Regions from separate parts of the Pseudomonas sp. Pso3 genome, predicted to be linked through region 2. Evidence: predicted binding sites of a transcription regulator. Region 2 holds the regulator's gene; each other region holds the start of a gene.
The links. The regulator sigma-54, encoded in region 2, starts transcription at its own class of promoters, with help from an activator protein. The targets are predictions, from matches to a motif close to ANTGGCATNNANNTTGCTNT.
Positions count from the first base shown of each region.

Region 1: the regulator sigma-54 is predicted to act here: its motif matches at 1,341-1,360, upstream of flgB (flagellar basal body rod protein FlgB).
Region 3: the regulator sigma-54 is predicted to act here: its motif matches at 1,416-1,435, upstream of ACZ5R1_RS08405 (circularly permuted type 2 ATP-grasp protein).

Region 1 covers NZ_AP043687.1:1,561,205-1,564,477, reverse strand. Annotated here, with positions in the region: gene flgD (flagellar hook assembly protein FlgD) at 1-432, opposite strand, end outside; gene flgC (flagellar basal body rod protein FlgC) at 445-882, opposite strand; gene flgB (flagellar basal body rod protein FlgB) at 885-1,307, opposite strand; gene cheR (protein-glutamate O-methyltransferase CheR) at 1,530-2,357, opposite strand; gene ACZ5R1_RS07340 (chemotaxis protein CheV) at 2,400-3,273, opposite strand, start outside.
Region 2 covers NZ_AP043687.1:3,561,946-3,565,218, forward strand. Annotated here, with positions in the region: gene lptB (LPS export ABC transporter ATP-binding protein) at 1-664, shown strand, start outside; gene ACZ5R1_RS16855 (RNA polymerase factor sigma-54) at 767-2,266, shown strand; gene hpf (ribosome hibernation-promoting factor, HPF/YfiA family) at 2,356-2,664, shown strand; gene ptsN (PTS IIA-like nitrogen regulatory protein PtsN) at 2,683-3,147, shown strand; gene rapZ (RNase adapter RapZ) at 3,149-3,273, shown strand, end outside.
Region 3 covers NZ_AP043687.1:1,782,067-1,785,339, reverse strand. Annotated here, with positions in the region: gene ACZ5R1_RS08405 (circularly permuted type 2 ATP-grasp protein) at 1-1,386, opposite strand, end outside; gene ACZ5R1_RS08400 (ribonuclease E inhibitor RraB) at 1,644-1,985, opposite strand; gene speE (polyamine aminopropyltransferase) at 2,090-2,941, opposite strand; gene ACZ5R1_RS08390 (PLD nuclease N-terminal domain-containing protein) at 3,038-3,250, opposite strand.

The DNA of each region.
Region 1 (3,273 bases), 2.0 Mb from region 2:
GGTGTCATAGACGTTGACCCAGACATTGGAGCTGGAAGCGGTCAGGTTGAGCGCCCCCTTGAAGTCCGCGCTGGTATCCACCTTGACCTGGTCGCTGTCGACGATCACCTTGCGGCCAACCAGGGTGGACGCCTGCAACGCCTGGGAAGACTGGCTGCCGGAAAGGATCGAGCTGACGCTGGTGTTGAGGTTGGTGATGCCTTCGACGGTACTGAATTGCGCCAGCTGCGCGATGAATTCGCCATTGCCCTGGGGCTCCAGCGGATTCTGGTTGTTCATCTGGGCGACCATCAGCTTGAGGAACTCGTCCTTGCCGAGCTGGCTGGTCTTCTTGGTCTCGCTGCCGCTGCTGTCACCCGTGGCACTCGTCTTGTTGACGGAGTACTTGTCGAGCACCGACTGAGCGGTTGAATTGGTCGTGCTTATGGCCATGGCGCCGATTCCTTACTGACCGAGGGTCAGTACCTTCTGCATCATCTGTTTGGCGGTATTCATCATTTCCGCATTGGTCTGGAAGGCGCGACTGGCCGAAATCATGTCGGCCATCTCCTCCACCACGTTCACGTTGGGGTAGTAGACGTAGCCGTCCTTGTCCGCCATCGGGTGGTTGGGCTCATAGCGCTTCTGTACCTCGCTCTGGTCCTCGACGATGCCCTTGACCTCCACCCCGACTCCGGCCTGGCCCTGATCATCGAACAGCGACGCGCCGCCCTGGGCCTCGTTGAGCTGGGCGGCGAACACCGGGTGCCGCGCCTTGTAGGTCTGGTCGACGCTGGAAGACACGGAATCGGCGTTGGCCATGTTGCTGGCCACGGTATTGAGGCGAACGTTCTGGGCGCTCATCCCGCTGCCGGCGATGTTGAACAGCGAACTCAGGGACATGGCTATTCTCCGCGCAGGGCCGACATCAGCCCCTTGAACTTGCTATTGAGCAGGGTGAAACTGGCCTGGAAATTCATCGCGTTCTCGGCGTAGTTGGCCTGCTCGACCTGCGCATCCACGGTGTTCTGGTCCACCGAGGGCTGAGTGGGGATGCGATATTTCAACGCCGAGTCGCCCATGCCCATGTCGAAGCCTTCGGCAGCGATATGGCGGCTGTTGGTGGTTTCCAGCTGATAGTGGCCGGAGGCCCCCGGTGCGCTCTTGGCCGCCTGCTCCGCCATCACGGCGCTGAAATCCAGATCCCGTGCCTTGTAGCCCGGGGTGTCGGCATTGGCGATGTTGTTGCCCAACACCTCGGCACGCTGCGAACGGAAGTTCAGCGCCTGCTCGTGCAACCCGAGTGCTTTGTCGAAACTAATGCTCATGTCGAGAGACCTTTGACGTGGCTTGCAAGCGATTTAGCAAGGCCCGTGCCAGTCTCCAGCATCCATCTAAATCAAGGGCTTAGCGCAGGGTGGCAGTCAGAACGACGGCAAGCGGCAAGGTTTTTCCGCCGTCCTTGCCGGGCCCCGAGGCCGGGGCGGCAAAACTTTGGCGCAAAAGAAAGGGCAGACCTGGGTCTGCCCTTGGGGTGTCCATCGACCGGCCTACTTGGCCTTGTAGATGATGCCCGGATTGCACTGCACCATCTGATAGAGATCCGGCAGGCCATTGAGGGCCTCGGAGGCGCCCAGGAACAGATAGCCACCCGGCTTGAGGGTGCCGTGGATGCGCGTGAGGATGTCCTTCTTCACCTCGGCGGAAAAGTAGATCAGCACGTTGCGGCAGAACACCATGTCGAACTTGCCGAGGCTGGCATAGCTGTCCAGCAAATTCAGCGCACGGAATTCGATGCGGCTACGAATCGCCGGCTTGACCGCCCAGCGCCCCGGCTGCTGCACGTCGAAGTAGCGCTGCAGGCGCTCCGGGGACAGCCCCCGACCGATCGCCAGCGAATCGTATTCGCCGGACTTGGCCGCGGTGAGAATGGCGCCGGACAGGTCGGTCGCCACGATCTGCATGCCGCCACGCCCCTGCCCTGCCGCACTGCGCTCGAATTCGTCCATGGTCATGGACAGCGAATAGGGTTCCTGACCCGAGGAGCAGGCCGCCGACCAGACCCGCAGGCGCTGGCCGAAGGTGTTCTTGGTCAACTCCGGCAAGAGGCGGTTCTTAAGCACCTCGAAGGGATAGGTGTCGCGAAACCACAGGGTTTCGTTGGTCGTCATCGCATCGATGACCTTTTCCCGCAACCCGCCACGGGGCTGCATCTGGATGCGCTGCACCAACTCCGACAACGTCTTGATCCCTTCGGTCTCCATCAGCTTGTTGAGCCGACTGGAGACGAGGTACTGCTTGTTGTCACCGAGCAGGATCCCGCTGGATTTCTCGAGGAAATCACGAAAAAGCACAAAATCCGCGTTGACTGCTGACACTGCCGCTCCGCCTTCTGGATACCGGGATAGAGACGCCTTCACCTAGTGACTGTCGACCGCGTTGATGCGCTCGGCTACCCGGGAGGCAAGATCATCGGGGCGGAACTTGGCCAGGAAGTCGTCCGCACCGACCTTCTTGACCATCGCCTGGTTGAAGACGCCGGACAAGGAGGTATGCAGCAGTATATGCACTTTCTGCATCCGCGAATCATGACGGATTTCCGCCGTCAGGGTGTAGCCATCCATTTCCGGCATCTCGATGTCGGAAATAATCATCAGCAATTCCTCTTCCGGGCGCTTGCCTTCGGCCACCATGGCCTGGAGGTAATTCAGGGCCTGGCGGCCGTCGTTGAGGGAGATGACCTCTACCCCGACGGTTTCCAGGCAGCGACTCACCTGCTTGCGGGCCACCGAGGAGTCGTCGACGATCAGGACGCGCTTGGTGACGGCCTTGGCCTGTACCACTTCGCTGATGACGCCGGCCGACACGGTTTCGACGGACGGTGCGACTTCGGACAGGATCTTTTCCACGTCGATGATCTCGACGAGCTGGTTGTCGACCCGGGTGACGGCGGTCAGGTAGTGATCACGACCGGTGCCCTTGGGCGGCGGGTTGATGCCTTCCCAGTTCATGTTGACGATCCGCTCCACCGAGCGCACCAGGAAGCCCTGCACCTTGGTGTTGTACTCGGTGATGATCACGAAGCAGTTGTTGATGTCTTCCAGCCCACGACGACCGGTGGCCATGGCCAGGTCGATGATGGGAAAGGTGCCGCCGCGAATGCTGGCCACGCCCCGTACCACCGGACTCGATTTCGGCATCACGGTGAGTTTGGGGCACTGCAGCACCTCCTTCACCTTGAAGACGTTGATGCCATAGAGCTGCGAGCCGTCCAGGCGGAACAGCAGCAGTTCC
Region 2 (3,273 bases):
CGTCAGCGTCAGCATCGACAGCGGGCAGATCGTCGGCCTGCTCGGTCCGAACGGCGCCGGCAAGACCACCTGCTTCTACATGATCGTCGGCCTGGTCAAGGCCGATCAGGGTCGCGTGCTGATCGACGACCAGGACGTCACCGCCCTGCCCATGCATGGCCGTGCCCGTGCCGGGATCGGCTACCTGCCCCAGGAAGCCTCGATCTTTCGCAAGCTGACCGTGGCCGACAACATCCTCGGCATCCTGGAAACCCGCAAGGACCTGGACAAGGCCGGCCGCCTACGCGAACTGGAGAGCCTGCTGCAGGAATTCCACATCACCCACATCCGCGACAACCGCGGCATGAGCCTGTCGGGTGGCGAGCGGCGCCGTGTCGAGATCGCCCGCGCCCTGGCCACCGCGCCCAAGTTCATCCTGCTGGACGAACCCTTCGCCGGCGTGGACCCCATCTCCGTGGGCGACATCAAGCAGATCATTCGTCACCTCAAGGCCAAGGGCATCGGTGTCCTCATCACCGACCACAATGTCCGGGAAACCCTGACCATCTGCGAGACGGCCTATATCGTCAACGATGGCCAGCTCATCGCCGAGGGTACCGCCGAGGAAGTCCTCGCCAACGAGCTGGTGAAGGAAGTCTATCTGGGCCACGAATTCCGCCTCTAGGCAAACCCGGGGAAACAAGGCATATAATTTGCTAACGCTCGCAGGGTTCGCGAGGTTCGGTGGCGCTGTTCGCGTCGGTAGACAAGGTGTATTTCCGCAGCCATGAAACCATCGCTAGTCCTCAAGATGGGCCAGCAGCTGACGATGACGCCGCAGCTGCAACAAGCCATACGTCTGCTCCAGCTCTCGACGCTCGACCTGCAGCAGGAGATCCAGGAAGCCCTGGAATCCAATCCGATGCTGGAACGCCAGGAAGAAGGTGAAGACTTCGACCAGAGCGACGCCTCGGGCGAAGGCGACGAGCTGGCGAATCCCGGCGGTACCGAAATCAACTTCAAGGAAACCTCGGTCGCCACCAACGAGATGGCCGACGAGTCCGAGTGGAGCGAACGCATCCCCAGCGACAGTGAGCTGCCGGTGGATACCGCCTGGGAAGACATCTACCAGACCAGCGCCAGCAGCCTGCCCAGCAACGACGACGACGAGTGGGACTTCACCACCCGCACCTCGGCCGGCGAAAGCCTGCAGACCCACCTGCTCTGGCAGCTCAACCTGGCGCCCATGTCGGATCTCGACCGCCTGATCGCCCTGGCGATCATCGACGGCATCGACACCGATGGCTATCTGCAGGAAAGCCTGGAAGACATCCATGCCTCTCTCGATCCCGAACTGGAAGTCGATCTCGACGAAGTCGAGGTGGTGCTTCGACGCGTCCAGCAATTCGAGCCGGCCGGCGTCGCCGCGCGCAATCTGCGCGAGTGCCTGCTGATCCAGCTGGCCCAGCTGCCGGCCAGCCTCCCCCTGCTCGGCGAGGCCAAGCGCCTGGTGGGCGACTACCTGGATCTGCTCGGCAGTCGCGACTATGCGCAGTTGATGCGCCGCATGAAGATCAAGGAAGACGAACTCAAGCCCGTCATCGAACTGATCCAGACCCTGCACCCGCGCCCCGGCTCGCAGATCGAGTCCGGCGAGGCCGAATACGTGGTGCCGGACGTCATCGTGCGCAAGCACAACGAGCGCTGGCTGGTGGAGCTCAACCAGGAAGCCGTGCCGCGCCTACGGGTCAATCCCCAGTACGCCGGCTTCGTCAAGCGCGCCGATAGCAGCGCCGACAACACCTACATGCGCAACCAGCTGCAGGAAGCGCGCTGGTTCATCAAGAGCCTGCAGAGTCGCAACGAGACCCTGATGAAGGTGGCGACCCAGATCGTCGAGCACCAGCGGGGCTTTCTCGAATACGGTGAAGAGGCCATGAAGCCGCTGGTCCTGCACGACATCGCCGAGGCGGTGGGCATGCACGAGTCGACCATCTCCCGGGTGACCACCCAGAAGTTCATGCACACCCCGCGTGGCATCTACGAACTCAAGTACTTCTTCTCCAGCCACGTCAGCACCGCCGAGGGGGGCGAATGTTCCTCCACTGCGATCCGCGCGATCATCAAGAAATTGGTGGCGGCGGAAAACGCGAAAAAGCCGTTGAGTGACAGCAAGATCGCTGGTTTACTGGAATCGCAAGGTATACAAGTCGCTCGTCGCACGGTGGCTAAGTATCGGGAATCCCTGGGTATCGCTCCGTCCAGCGAACGCAAGCGTCTCATCTGACGCGTCCTGATGTGACCGTGCCTCGATCGACCCTTGTCATGTCGGCGAGCAGCTTCGCCGATCGTAGCCCGGCAATAAGGAGAAGCGGTATGCAAGTCAACATCAGTGGCCATCAGCTTGAAGTGACAGAAGCCCTGCGTGACTACATCGGCGAGAAACTCGCCCGCCTCGAACGGCACTTCGACCGTATTACCAACGTCCAGGTGATCCTGGAAGTGGACAAGCTCAAGCAGAAAGCCGAAGCCACCCTGCACGTCGCCGGCGCCGCCGTGGTCGCCAATGCCGAGCACGACGACATGTATGCCGCCATCGATCTCCTGGCCGACAAGCTCGACCGCCAACTGATTAAACACAAGGAAAAATCGATCGAACGCCAGCAGGGCGTCGGCGTCCGCTGAGGTTTCGATCGCCGCTTTATGATCAGACTCGAAAATATCCTGACCCCCGGCCGCACCCAGACGGGTGCGCCGGGCGGCAGCAAAGCCGCTGTACTGGAACGCATCGCCGAGCTGGCCGCGCAGGAACTGCCCGGCCACGATGCCGCACACATCCACGAATGCCTGATGGCGCGCGAGCGTCTGGGCTCCACCGGTTTCGGCAATGGCATCGCCATTCCCCACTGCCGCCTGGCGGGTCTGCAGCAACCGCTGTGCGTGCTCTTCCACCTGCAGCAACCAGTGGACTTCGATTCCCTCGACGGCGCGCCGGTAGACCTGGTGTTCGTCCTGCTGGTCCCGGAAGCCGCCACCGAACAGCACCTCACCCTGCTGCGCCAGATCGCCGGCATCCTGGATCGCGCCGACATCCGCGAGCGGCTGCGCAAGGCCAAGGATAGCCAGGCGCTCTATCAGATCGTCGTCGAGGCCCAGAGCGGACACTGACATGCACCTCATCATCGTGAGCGGACGTTCCGGGTCGGGCAAGAGTACGGCGCTCAACGTGCTTGAGGACAATGGCTTCTATTGCATCGACAACCTGCCGGCCAGTCTGCTGCCCGATCTGGCCCA
Region 3 (3,273 bases), 1.8 Mb from region 2:
CTTGGTGCCACCGCCCTGGGAGGAATTCACCACCAGCGAACCTTCGCGCAGGGCGACCCGGGTCAGGCCACCGGGCACCAGGCGCGTCTTGCGACCGGACAGCACGAAGGGCCGCAGGTCGATGTGCCGCGGCGCGATGCCGTTCTCGACGAAGGTCGGGCAGGTGGATAGCGACAGGGTCGGCTGGGCGATGTAGGCGCTGGGATTGGCCTTGAGCCGGGCGCGGAAGGCTTCGATCTCCATGCTGCTGGCGGTGGGGCCGACCAGCATGCCGTAGCCGCCGGAGCCATGGACTTCCTTGACCACCAGCTCGGGCAGGTTGGCCAGCACATGGGACAGTTCGTCCGGCTTGCGGCACTGCCAGGTGGGCACGTTGTAGAGGATCGGCTCTTCGCTGAGATAGAAGCGGATCATCTCCGGGACATAGGGATAGATCGACTTGTCGTCGGCCACTCCGGTGCCGATGGCATTGGCCAGGATGACGTTGCCGGCGCGATAGGCCGCCAGCAGGCCAGGGACGCCAAGCAGGGAATCCGGATTGAAGGCCAGGGGATCGAGGAAGGCGTCGTCGAGGCGGCGATAGATGACGTCGACCTTCTGGAAGCCCGAGGTGGTGCGCATGAACACCTGTTCGTCGCGTACCAGCAGATCGGCGCCCTCCACCAGCTCCACGCCCATCTCCCGGGCCAGGAAGGCATGCTCGAAGTAGGCGCTGTTGAAGCGACCCGGGGTGAGGACCGCCACCGTGGGGTTGTTGACCGGGGTGGAACTGCGCAGGGTGTCGAGCAGCAGATTCGGATAGTGGTCGATGGGCGCGATGCGCTCCAGGGTGAACAGCTCGGGAAACAGCCGCATCATCATCTTGCGGTTCTCGAGCATGTAGGACACCCCGCTGGGGGTGCGCAGGTTGTCTTCCAGCACGTAGTAGGCACCGTCGCCATCGCGCACCAGGTCGACCCCGGCGATATGGGCATAGATGCCGTTGGGCAGGTCCAGCCCCTGCATCGCCAGCTGGTACTGGTCGTTGGCCAGCACCTGCTCGGCGGGAATGACCCCGGCCTTGATGATGCGCTGGTCGTGATAGAGGTCGTGGAGAAAGAGATTCAGCGCCTGGACGCGCTGGATGCAGCCGCGCTCGATGATCTGCCATTCGCTGGCGGGAATGGCCCGCGGTAGCGCATCGAAGGGAATCAGGCGCTCCGTGCCCTGCTCGTCGCCATAGAGGGTGAAGGTGATACCGGCGCGATGAAACAGCAGGTCGGCTTCACGCCGCCGCTGGGCCAGGAGTTCCGGGGGTGTCTCGCTCAGCCATTGCGCATAGCGACCATAGTGCGGTCGGCATTGCGCCTGGACGTCATACATCTCGTTATACAGTTGGCGGCTCATGCCGATCTCCTTGTCACCCACGGTGCAGCTTCGCAAGCCGCGTGCCAGCGCAAGAGGCTTGTAGATCAAGCTCTTGCGCGGCATCGGGTCGCGCGGTGCACCAAAGCCAGGCACGTAAGCGTGCGCATGCACCGCAACGTTTCCGTCATGAGCCTAAGACGGTGCGGCGGGCGGAAAGTGCGATGATTGAGCGGCGGGGTGATTTCAGGGGGTGAGACGGGCATCCCCGGCGGGATGCCGCCTCGGCAGGGCTTGGATCAGGCAGAGCTGCGGCTGACTTCCTGGGTCACGCCCCAGCCGTCGAGCTGGCCGCCCAGGGGCACCACCACCGCTTCCAGATCGCTTTCGAAATCGTCGATGGTGGCGTGGGTGGCGAACATCACTTTGCTGACCTGCAGATGCCAACCCCCCTCTTCGTGCGGCATCACCTGGGCATTGAGGGACTCGCCGTGAAACTGGTCCGCAGCGATGCGGGCCTTGCCTTCATCGGCGAAGATGGCGAAGAAGTCGATTGGATGGAAGCGGGCGAAATCGAAGCCGCCCTCCTTCATCCGCTGCAGCAGGTTCAAGCTCACATCATCGGCAAACGACAAGGACATAGGACAACCCTCCTCTGGTTCGGATGATCTTCTCGCCGAAGCGTCGCTACCGACGTCCGGCGAGTCGCGGCTGAAAACTCGAACGGTGCCGCGACCGCCAGGGCTTACGCCTTGCCGATGGCCTCCAGCACGTATCGAGGTAGAGCAAAGGCAGCAGCATGCAGCTCCGGGGTGTAGTAACGGGTCTGGATGCCTGTATCACTGTAGCGCTGCGCCAGGGTTTCGGCATCTTGCCGACGCAAGGTCACGTCCTTGCTGCCCCAGGCGAGGGTCATGACGCCCCCTATGTAGGTAGGCACCGCTGACAGATAAAAGTGCCAGTCGGCGAACAGCCCGGACATCCGGCCGGCGGTGGTCCTGACCTCGTCCAGTTGCAGGAAGGGGGTACCGTTCTGGGCCACCATCACGCCGCCCTCGTTCAGGCAGCGATGGCAGGCCTGGTAGAAGTTTTCCGAGAACAGCACCTCGGCCGGGCCGATGGGATCGGTCGAGTCGGAGATGATGACGTCGTAGCGCTCGGTGGTGTTGGCGACGAAGTTCATGCCGTCGTCGATTACCAGATTCAGCCGCGGATCCTCGAAGGCACCCGCGGAATGGCCGGGGAAGTGCTCCTTGCACATCTCCACCACCGAACCGTCGATCTCGACCATGGTGATGTGCTCGACCCCCTGGTGCTTGGCCACTTCGCGCAGGATGCCGCCGTCACCGCCGCCGATGATGAGCACCCGCTTGGGCGCCGGATGGGCCAGCAGGGGCACGTGGGTGAGCATCTCGTGATAGATGAATTCGTCGGCCTCGGTGGTCTGGATCACGCCATCCAGGGCCATGACCTTGCCCAGCACGGCGTTCTGGAAGATCACCAGGTGCTGATGCTCGGTGCGCACCTCGTGCAGCATGCGCTCGACGGTGAAGCGCTGGCCATAGCCGTCGTAGAGGGTTTCCAGGTAGTCGCTCATGTCGATCTCCGCAGGTGGCAGGCCGAGACGAGCAATGCCCGGCCAAAAGCCGGGCATTGTAAGAGCTGGATGTGACAGGCTCCAGTGTTGTGCTGGCTAACCCTTGTGGGTGGGCGCGGTGGCCGAGCGATTGCCGCGCGGGCCGGCGGCCGCCCAGGCGATCAGGCCGATCACCGGCAGCACGATGATGAGCACGGTCCAGCCGATCTTGGCGTTGCTGGTGCTGTCACTGCGGATGACGTTGACGATGGCCCAGATGTCGAGCAGGAAGACGATGAAGCCCAGTACACCGCCAATGGTGGAATTGATCATGTCGCGACTCCCGTTGCGAG